Regions from separate parts of the Shewanella amazonensis SB2B genome, predicted to be linked through region 3. Evidence: predicted binding sites of a transcription regulator. Region 3 holds the regulator's gene; each other region holds the start of a gene.
What was found. Region 3 encodes LexA, which represses DNA repair genes until DNA is damaged. Its sites were predicted from a motif close to TACTGTATNNNNATACAGTA; they were not measured.
Positions count from the first base shown of each region.

Region 1: a site for LexA is predicted at 1,791-1,810, ahead of recG (ATP-dependent DNA helicase RecG). Genes of this name have one in related genera too.
Region 2: a site for LexA is predicted at 1,923-1,942, ahead of recA (recombinase RecA). Genes of this name have one in related genera too.

Region 1 covers NC_008700.1:4,001,074-4,004,358, forward strand. Annotated here, with positions in the region: gene SAMA_RS17560 (penicillin-binding protein 1A) at 1-1,511, shown strand, start outside; gene recG (ATP-dependent DNA helicase RecG) at 1,827-3,285, shown strand, end outside.
Region 2 covers NC_008700.1:1,263,465-1,266,749, forward strand. Annotated here, with positions in the region: gene mutS (DNA mismatch repair protein MutS) at 1-1,751, opposite strand, end outside; gene recA (recombinase RecA) at 2,038-3,105, shown strand; gene SAMA_RS05455 (regulatory protein RecX) at 3,117-3,285, shown strand, end outside.
Region 3 covers NC_008700.1:4,112,528-4,115,812, forward strand. Annotated here, with positions in the region: gene plsB (glycerol-3-phosphate 1-O-acyltransferase PlsB) at 1-918, opposite strand, end outside; gene lexA (transcriptional repressor LexA) at 1,070-1,693, shown strand; gene SAMA_RS18110 (cell division inhibitor SulA) at 1,690-2,196, shown strand; gene coxB (cytochrome c oxidase subunit II) at 2,585-3,285, shown strand, end outside.

The DNA.
Region 1 (3,285 bases), 110 kb from region 3:
CGGTGCAGGAGTTGGAACCCGCAGCCGTCATCAATGTGCAGGAACAGCAGGCCACCGTACTGCGAAACAACGGCGAAACCGTCACCCTACCATGGCAAGGCATTCAGTGGGCACGTAAGTTTATCAGCGACACCCGTCAGGGTGCTGCCCCCAAAACAGCCACCGATGTGCTAACAGCCGGCGAGCGTGTATGGATCCGTCACAATGGAGAAGACTGGCAATTATCCCAGGTGCCGGAAGTATCCAGTGCCATAGTGTCACTCGATCCCCACAATGGTGCTATCCGTGCTCTGGTTGGAGGTTACAGCTTCAGTCAGAGTCAGTTTAACAGGGTCACACAAGCCAAACGCCAGCTTGGTTCCAACATCAAGCCTTTTATCTACGCCGCCACGTTGGAAAAAGGCTATACCCTGGCAACGCTTATCAACAATGCGCCCATCAACAAACCTGACTTGAGCCAAGGTACGGCCTGGCGACCCAAAAATTCGCCGGACACTTACACAGGTCCCACCCGTCTGCGAGTTGGCCTGGCACAGTCGATTAACGTGATGGCCGTCCGGGCACTTCGCTACTCAGGCATAGATGCAACCGTTGAGCTATTGACCCGTTTTGGATTTGATCCCAATGATTTGCCACGTAATGAATCACTGGCACTGGGCTCGCCTTCCGTTACACCGCTGCAGGTTGTCAGGGCCTTCACTGTGTTCGCCAACGGTGGTTACCTGGTTGAACCTTTCTTCATTGACAGAGTCGAGTCTGCCACCGGAAATCTGGTCGAAAAGACTCAGCCAGCATTAGCTTGCGAAGCGCCGATTCCGGAAGAGGTGTCTGAGGACATGGCGACGACCGAAGCCTCTGCTCCGCCGGCTATGCTGAATGCAGCAACGCCAGCTGATCCTTCCAGTCAATGTGGCGATCCTGCTGCCCGTTACGCAAATCGGGTGATATCCGAGCAAAATGCATTCCTTATTACCGAAGCGCTCAAGAGTGTGATTTGGGGTGGCGGTGACTTCAGTAAGGGCACTGGTTGGAATGGTACCGCATGGCGCGCTGCTCGTTTGCTGAAACGCCATGATATTGCTGGTAAAACGGGTACAACTAACGAGTCTCGCGATACCTGGTTCAGTGGTTTTAATCCTGATTTGGTGACCACTGTTTGGGTTGGCTTTGACGATCATGGCCGCGAGCTTGGCCGTACTGCCTGGAACGCCAATGGCGCCAAAGACCAGATATCCGGGGCAGAGGCGGGCGCGAAAACTGCAGGTCCTGCCTGGAACGAATTTATGTTTATGGCGCTTGCAGACACGCCAGAAAAGCCCATGCCGGTCCCTGCAGGCATAGTCTCTGCCCGTATCGATTACAGTTCGGGCAAGCTGAGCCGCCGCACCGACTACACAAGCGGATTTGAATACTTTGCCGCTGGTACAGTGCCAACAGATTACGCCAATTCTGCCATCGCCGAAGATGACACTACGGCCCCGGAAACAACCGCTGACGACCTGTTTCAGTAAGTGTTGAGTGTATAAAAGAAGGGCCTTCGGGCCCTTTTTTATTGCTGTTTTTCACCTACAACCTCAGCTGGAGCAATGAATAAGCTCACGCAGTAAGGCGTGGCTTAACCACGCAAATCCACTCATAGACAGAGAGCCCTTTGCACCGAGGTGACCGGGCGGACGGGGACTCGTCGCCAAGTAATTCCCTGTTCGGCGCAGATAACCGAGGAGAGATAGGGCGAAACGGGGAAATGAAGCAGTTTGCGCTAAGTTGCTCCGAAAAAATTCTCTGTTAGTATATGTATAAATTCACAGTAATCCGGTGCCAAGGCATTGCAAAGACTGGATCTTGTTCCCGTAACCGAACTCAAGGGCGTGGCGGCCCGGGTCGCAGAAAAACTCAGTAAACTGGGGGTGAATACCGTCCAGGATTTACTGTTTCATCTGCCGCTGCGTTACGAAGACAGAACCCGCATCTATGCCATTGATGAACTTATCCCAGGCACCACAGCCACCATCGAAGCCGAAGTCATTTCCAGCCAGATCGTCAATGGCCGCAAGCGCATGCTCACCTGCAACGTGCGCGACGCCAGTGGTGGCCTGACCTTACGTTTTTTCAATTTTTCCATGGCGCAAAAGAATGGCTTGCAGCCAGGCATGACTATCCGCGCCTTTGGGGAAATCCGTACCGGCAAGCATCAGCTGGAAATCATCCATCCGGAATACAAGCTCACGGCGGCCGGCGAATCACCTAGCCTGGCCGACACCTTGACGCCCATCTATCCCACTACCGAAGGCCTGAAGCAAGCCAGCTGGATACGGCTTACAGCACAGGCGCTGGAGCAATTGGAAGAAGGAGGGCTTCCGGAGCTTCTGCCCGAGTCATTACAGCCCAACCGTTTAAGCCTGGCCGATGCCGTGCGCACCCTGCACCGCCCTCCGGCGGATGCCGAACTGTGGCAGTTGGAGCAAGGCCAGCACCCGGCGCAGCAGCGGCTGGTGCAGGAAGAGCTGCTGGCCCATAACTTAAGCATGTTAAAGCTTCGGGAGCGCAGCAATCAGGATGCCGCTGAGCCCTTGGCTGCCACGGGTCAGCTTATCCCCCGTTTTCTTGAGAGCCTGCCATTTGCCCCAACCAATGCCCAGTCACGGGTAGTTGCTGAGATCCATGCCGATATGACCAAAGCCACCCCCATGATGCGTCTGGTGCAGGGTGACGTGGGCTCGGGCAAAACCCTGGTAGCGGCACTATCTGCGCTGGCGGCCATCGAAAATGGCTGTCAGGTCGCCTTGATGGCCCCCACCGAGCTTTTGGCCGAGCAGCATGCCGCCAACTTTGCCCGCTGGTTTGAGCCGCTGGGGCTGAAAGTTGGCTGGCTTGCCGGCAAACTCAAAGGCAAGGCCCGCACTCAAACGCTGGAAGACATCGCCTCCGGCGCCGCCCAGATGATAGTGGGCACTCACGCCATTTTTCAGGAACAGGTGAGCTTTTCCCGCCTCGCCCTTACCATCATCGACGAGCAGCACCGCTTTGGCGTACACCAGCGTCTGGGACTGCGTGAAAAAGGCATTCAGCAGGGCTTTTTCCCTCATCAGCTGATCATGACCGCCACCCCCATCCCCCGCACATTGGCAATGACCGCCTATGCAGATCTCGACACCTCGATTATTGATGAGCTGCCGCCGGGGCGAACTCCCATCACCACGGTTGCCATTCCCGACACCCGCCGGCTGGATGTGATTGAGCGGGTGCGACAGGCCGCCTTACAGGACAAGCGTCAGGCCTATTGGG
Region 2 (3,285 bases), 1.5 Mb from region 3:
ATCAAGATGCCTGTGGTGTCGCTGAGCTCGGGACAGTGATAATTGAAGAGATCGGCCCTATCGGCGAAGTTTGCCAGCACGTCGAGTTCGGAGGCGGCGAGGGCAAAGTCCTGCAATTCCTGCAGCTTGGGCAGTATCAAATCAAACAGCTCTTCCCAAAGCTGTTTTTCAAGCGCCAGTGCCTTACCCTGACTGGACAGCACTTTCTCTTCGTATTCTTTCAGCTCCGGGGTGATATAGCGCTCAGTGTTTTTAAGGGTCTGGCGGCGCTGATAGGCGATGGGCACCAGTGCCGATTGGGCGCGGCTGACTTCAATGTAGTAGCCATGTACCCGGTTAAAGCCGACTTTGAGTGTGGCAATACCGGTGCGCTCTTTTTCGCGCAGCTCCATCTGCTCCAGATAATCTATGCCACCATCACTGAGCTTGCGCCATTCATCGAGTTCGCTGTCATAGCCTTCGCGAATGACACCGCCATCACGGATGAGTACCGGTGGGTTATCGACTATTGCACGGCACAGCAGCTCATACTCTTCGGGAAAGTCACCCAGAAGAATATTGAGTGACTTCAGATGTCGCGCGTCACACCGCTGTAGTCGCTCACGGATAAGCGGCAGAATCCCGAGGGCATCCCTTAATCTGGCAAAGTCTCTCGGGCGGGCGCTTCGAAGAGCTAGACGCGCCAGAATACGCTCTATATCCCCCAGGGCTTTAAGCTCTGCGCGAAGGTCCTCGTAAAGGCCGGTCTCCAATAATTCCTGGACCGCCTGCTGGCGACCCCGAATTGTATCGTGACAGCGCAATGGCTGGTGGATCCAGCGCTGCAGCATACGACTGCCCATGGCGGTGACGGTATTATCCAGTACGCTGGCAAGGGTGTTCTCGCGGGAACCTGACAGGCTGACAGTAAGCTCCAGATTACGTCGGGTGGCGGCATCCAGAATGATGCTGTCTCCCTGATTGAAGCGTACGATGGAATTGATATGGGGCAGGGCAGTGCGCTGGGTATCTTTCACATATTGCATCAAACAGCCGGCCGCCTGCAGCGACAGACGGGCATCGGCAATGCCAAAGCCGCGCAAGTCGCGGGTGCCGAACTGCTCAAGCAACATCTTGATGCAGGTATCGTAGTCAAACTCCCACTCGGGGCGGCGTCGCTTTCCCCTGATATGATTAATCAGCCCCATATCGCCGAAGTCTTCACTGTATAACAGCTCGGCTGGACTGGTTCGCTGCAGCTCGGCTTCCAGCGCTTCACGGCTTGGCAATTCGGCAATCACAAAGCGGCCGGATGCTACATCCAGAGTGGCAAAACCATAACCCACCTTGCCCTGGTAAACTGCCGCCAGCAGATTGTCCTGCCGTTCCTGGAGAAGGGCCTCATCGGTAAGGGTACCCGGCGTCACAACACGAACGACTTTTCTCTCTACCGGACCTTTTGCGGTGGCCGGATCGCCTATTTGCTCACAAATGGCAACGGATTGCCCAAGTTGCACCAACTTGGCCAGATAGCCTTCCACCGCATGATAGGGGATACCTGCCATGGGAATGGGATCCCCGCCGCTTTTGCCACGTGCGGTCAGTGAGATGGACAGCATTTCTGAGGCACGCTTGGCATCATCATAAAAGAGTTCATAAAAGTCGCCCATGCGATAAAACAGCAACATATCCGGGTGTGCTGCCTTCATGGTCAGGTATTGACGCATCATGGGGGTATGTTTTTCGAGATCAAGCAGGTCTGTGCTGTTCATTGCCACTCTGTCATTGCGATGGGACTTGTCAGGTGAAAGCCTGTACAGGACCGGGGTAAAGCCTATGGGCGCCCAGTCTACCAAGTTTTTCGACAAAGTGATCCTTTTCAATTCAAGGCGATGAAAGAGCCTGATTCGCTGCTGTTGAAAATTATTTCATACAGGGGTTGATACTGTATGATTGTACAGTATACTAGCTTTCAATATGTACAAATACACAGGGCTTTTGCCTGAACCGCATTAACCGTTGCGTCTTCACAGCGCTTGCTGTGTGTGAGAGGGAACAATGAAAATCGATCCAAATAAAGAGAAAGCACTGGCCGCCGTTCTTGGCCAAATTGAAAAGCAATTTGGTAAAGGCTCCATCATGAAGCTGGGCGAAGACCGCTCCATGGATGTGGAAACTATCTCCACCGGCTCGCTGTCTCTGGACGTGGCTCTTGGTGCAGGCGGTCTGCCAATGGGCCGTATCGTAGAAATCTATGGTCCTGAATCATCAGGTAAAACCACCCTGACTCTCGAAGTGATTGCTGCGGCTCAGCGCGAAGGCAAAGTGTGTGCCTTTATCGATGCTGAACACGCCCTTGACCCTGTATATGCCCGTAAGCTCGGTGTAGATATCGATAATCTGCTTTGCTCTCAGCCAGACACAGGTGAACAGGCACTGGAAATCTGTGATGCTTTGACCCGCAGTGGTGCCGTTGACGTTATCATCGTGGACTCGGTAGCCGCACTGGTTCCCAAGGCCGAAATCGAAGGTGAAATTGGCGACTCTCACGTAGGTCTTGCCGCCCGTATGATGAGCCAGGCAATGCGTAAGCTTGCCGGTAACCTCAAGCAGTCCAATACCCTGCTGATTTTCATCAACCAAATCCGTATGAAAATTGGTGTGATGTTCGGTAACCCTGAAACCACCACAGGTGGAAACGCCCTGAAGTTTTACGCTTCAGTGCGTCTGGATATTCGCCGCACCGGCGCCATTAAAGAAGGCGACGAAGTGGTGGGTAACGAAACCCGCGTGAAAGTGGTTAAAAACAAGATTGCTGCGCCTTTCCGCCAGGCAGATTTCCAGATCCTCTATGGTCAGGGAATTAACCGTACCGGCGAGCTGGTCGACCTGGGTGTACTGCACAAGCTGATTGAAAAATCCGGTGCCTGGTACAGCTATAAGGGCGACAAGATTGGTCAGGGCCGCGCCAACGCGACCAAGTTCCTGGCTGAAAATACTGAAATTGCAGCCGAAATTGAAAAGACACTGCGTGAAATGCTGCTGTCACACAGCTCATCTTCCGGTAGTGCCGATGAAGTAGAAGGCGATGAAAACATCGACTTCGAAACCGGAGAAGTGTTCTGAATCAGGACCTGATGAATCACGCGCTGGCATCCCTTGCCAGGCGTGATCACAGCCGCAATGAACTCAAGCTTAAATTGCTCGCCAAAGGACACAATGCCCTGGACATTGAGCGGGTGCTGGATGAGTGTGAAGCTAAAGGCTACCTGAATGACAGTCGTTATGGAGCATCAGTCGTTCGCT
Region 3 (3,285 bases):
CACATACACAATCTCATGACCGTCGTGGTGCAACTGGCGAATTTGCTCGGCACCCTTGATACTGATGCCCTTATAGAGCTTGTTCCACAGCCAGGTGAGGAAGCGCTCGGCGATACGTACCAGGCTGTCGGAGTAGTCGGCAGCAATCTCATCCAAATATTGAATGGCAGTTTCACGGGCCTTTTCTTCTGAGATTTTCTTACTGGAGGCCTCTTCAGCAATGGCTTTTTTCAGGTTGTCAGATTTCAGCAGGGCATGGAACATGGCTTGACGATTGGGCAACACAGGTCCGGTCATCACCTTACGCTGACGGCGGAAATGGACTCTCGCGACCCGGGCAAGCTTGTGGGCAATGCGCTTATCGGTGCCATGTTCATCGGCCATATGACGAAGTGACACAGCACGGGAAAACTGCACAAAGTTATGACGACCCAGGAACAAAATCATCAAACACTTACGCAGCCAGGTCGGATCTTCCCGTTCGAGTACTGCCGCACGCATGGTGTCATCCTCTTTACCCGGGGTACGTCCCCAGTAAAGACTCACAGGCACCAGCTGTATATCGAGTTCTTGCTGCTGACGGTGCAGGGCCAGTAATTGCTGGAAGGTCTGCAAAAAAGGCTCATTACTGTCACGCTTTCCAAACAGCGGCTTTCGGCCTTCCAGACACACGACCCTAGGGGTCTTGATCCCATCAATTTCCAGCATCTGATAGGGGCTGGGTAATCCAAGCTTGCCAGTTATCTCATGGAGCGCAGCGATATCGCTCACAGACTCGGTTTTCATGACGTAAACCAAGGGGCGGGAGGGATCGAGATTCAAATCGGCGAAGGGATCCTGAGGTACCACTATGGTGTGTACCAACTGCTTTTGGATCCACCGCAAGGACTTAAACCAAAAAGACTCGTGTGCTGACATTCTGATATTGGGAACCTGGCTTCAATCAATAGCGCAATAGAATATCAGACAGCCGCAGCCATTAGCCAATAATCTGAAAAATGGTTAATACTTGCGCTGATTAAAATACTGTATATACTGACAGTAACTGTATAGAAAAACAGGAATGACCATGAGACCGCTCACGCCTCGCCAGGCCGAGATCCTGGACCTAATCAAACGCAACATCGCCGAAACCGGCATGCCCCCAACGCGGGCAGAAATTGCATCCAGACTCGGCTTTAAAAGTGCTAATGCCGCCGAGGAGCATCTTAAAGCGCTCGCCAAAAAGGGCTGCATTGAGATTATGCCCGGCACCTCGCGAGGTATCAGGCTGGCGGGTGATGAGTTGGAAGATCAGCCAGACCCGGGTTTGCCCTTGATAGGTCAGGTGGCTGCCGGTGAACCCATTCTCGCCCAAGAGCATGTTGAGCAGTATTATCAGGTCGATCCTGCCATGTTCCGCCCCCATGCCGATTTTCTGCTGCGGGTTCGCGGCGACAGTATGAAAGACATAGGTATTCTCGACGGCGACCTGCTGGCGGTGCACAAGATGAACCAGGCCCGTAATGGCCAGGTGGTGGTTGCCAGGGTGGAAGACGATGTCACGGTAAAACGCTTCGAGAAGCAAGGCAATGTGGTGTACCTACACGCAGAGAACGAGGCATTCGCTCCTATCAGAGTGGATCTTGCCAACCAGAGTCTCACCATCGAGGGCTTGGCTGTGGGCGTTATCCGTAATGGAGACTGGCTATGAACAAGCTGATTGGTAACGCACCCCGTCATCCAGGTTTATGGACAGATTCCGCAGCCAAAGACGTTTGCCCCACATCGCAGGTGATTACCCAAAGCACTCAATCCCAAGGTCGCCAAGAGATGCAACAGCTCGCCCCAGAGCTTGCACGCCTGAGTCTTGAGGGGCGCTGGATAGTGCTTATCAGCCCACCCAATATCGGGCTTAAATCTACGCTGGCCCAGGCGGGTGTGCGCATGGACCGTGTGCTGCTGGTGCATGCCAAAGACGAAGTGGAAACCCTTTGGGCGATGGAGAAAGCGCTAACCAACGGTACCTCAAGTGCCGTGCTGTGTTGGACCAACGAACTGGATCCCAGAGATAAACGCAGATTGGCACTGGTAGCCAAAAATGCCGTGGCACTGGGTGTTATTTTTGAAAATGTAAATGCTCACTCACATGCCAGCGCTTTTGCTGTCAGACCCGAGTTAAGCCATACCCTTCGCGGTGCATCACCGCTGCACTGATCACCTCTTCATCCCTTTAAGCCCCTTTATCGGGGCTTTTTTTCGATAATTTTTTCAGATAATTAGAAAATAAAGTGATCTTGATCAATATTTAAACTGCAAGTAATGTAGTTCAGGTTAACAACGATTTGTTTGTTATATCCGGGCGATTATGTCGTCGCAGTATCTGAGGCTTGCGCCATGGATATTGTGTATTTGACCGATATATTCAGCTGTAGGTGCAAGTGTGGTGAACAAGGCTGTAATTCATTAAATAAGATACCAACCGCCAACGCACTTTGAAGTCATCGTTGCTTTTTGTGGGAACCGAAGAGTTTGCATAGAGCAGAGACTTACTGTGTGGCTCTTCTTTGTAGTTGCTTGATGCAATTGACAGAGGAGATGTCTTGTGAAGCAATGGTTGTATTGTTTCGCGGCGGCTTTATTGGCCCCGCCCATCTTTGCGGCTGACATGCCGCTCAACATGACACAAGGTGTTACTGAGATAAGTGGCAAGGTCTATGGCCTGCACATGACTATCCTGTACATCTGCTGTGCCATAGGTGTAGTGGTTTTTGGCGCCATGATTTACGCCATGATAAACCACCGCAAATCAAAAGGGGCGGTTGCCGCCCAATTTCACGAAAGCACCAAGGTGGAAATCGCCTGGACTCTGGTGCCCTTTCTCATCCTGATTGCCATGGCTATTCCGGCAACCAAGACCCTTATCGCCATGGAAGATCCGTCCAATGCCGACTTGACCATCAAGATCACCGGCTCCCAATGGAAGTGGCACTACGATTACTTTGACCACGACTTCGGTTTCTACAGCATCCTGGCTACACCCAGAAGCCAAATCGAAGGTGCAGAAGCAAAAGGCGATCACTACTTGTTGGAAGTGGATAAGCATCTGGTGCTGCCCACCAACCGCAAGGTGCGCTTTTTGATGACCTCCGACGACGTCATTCACTCCTGGTGGGTGCCCGCGTTTGCCGTTAAAAAGGATGCCAATCCGGGCTTTATCAACGAAGCATGGACCCGAATAGATAAACCTGGGATTTATCACGGCCAGTGTGCCGAGCTGTGCGGCAAAGACCACGGCTTTATGCC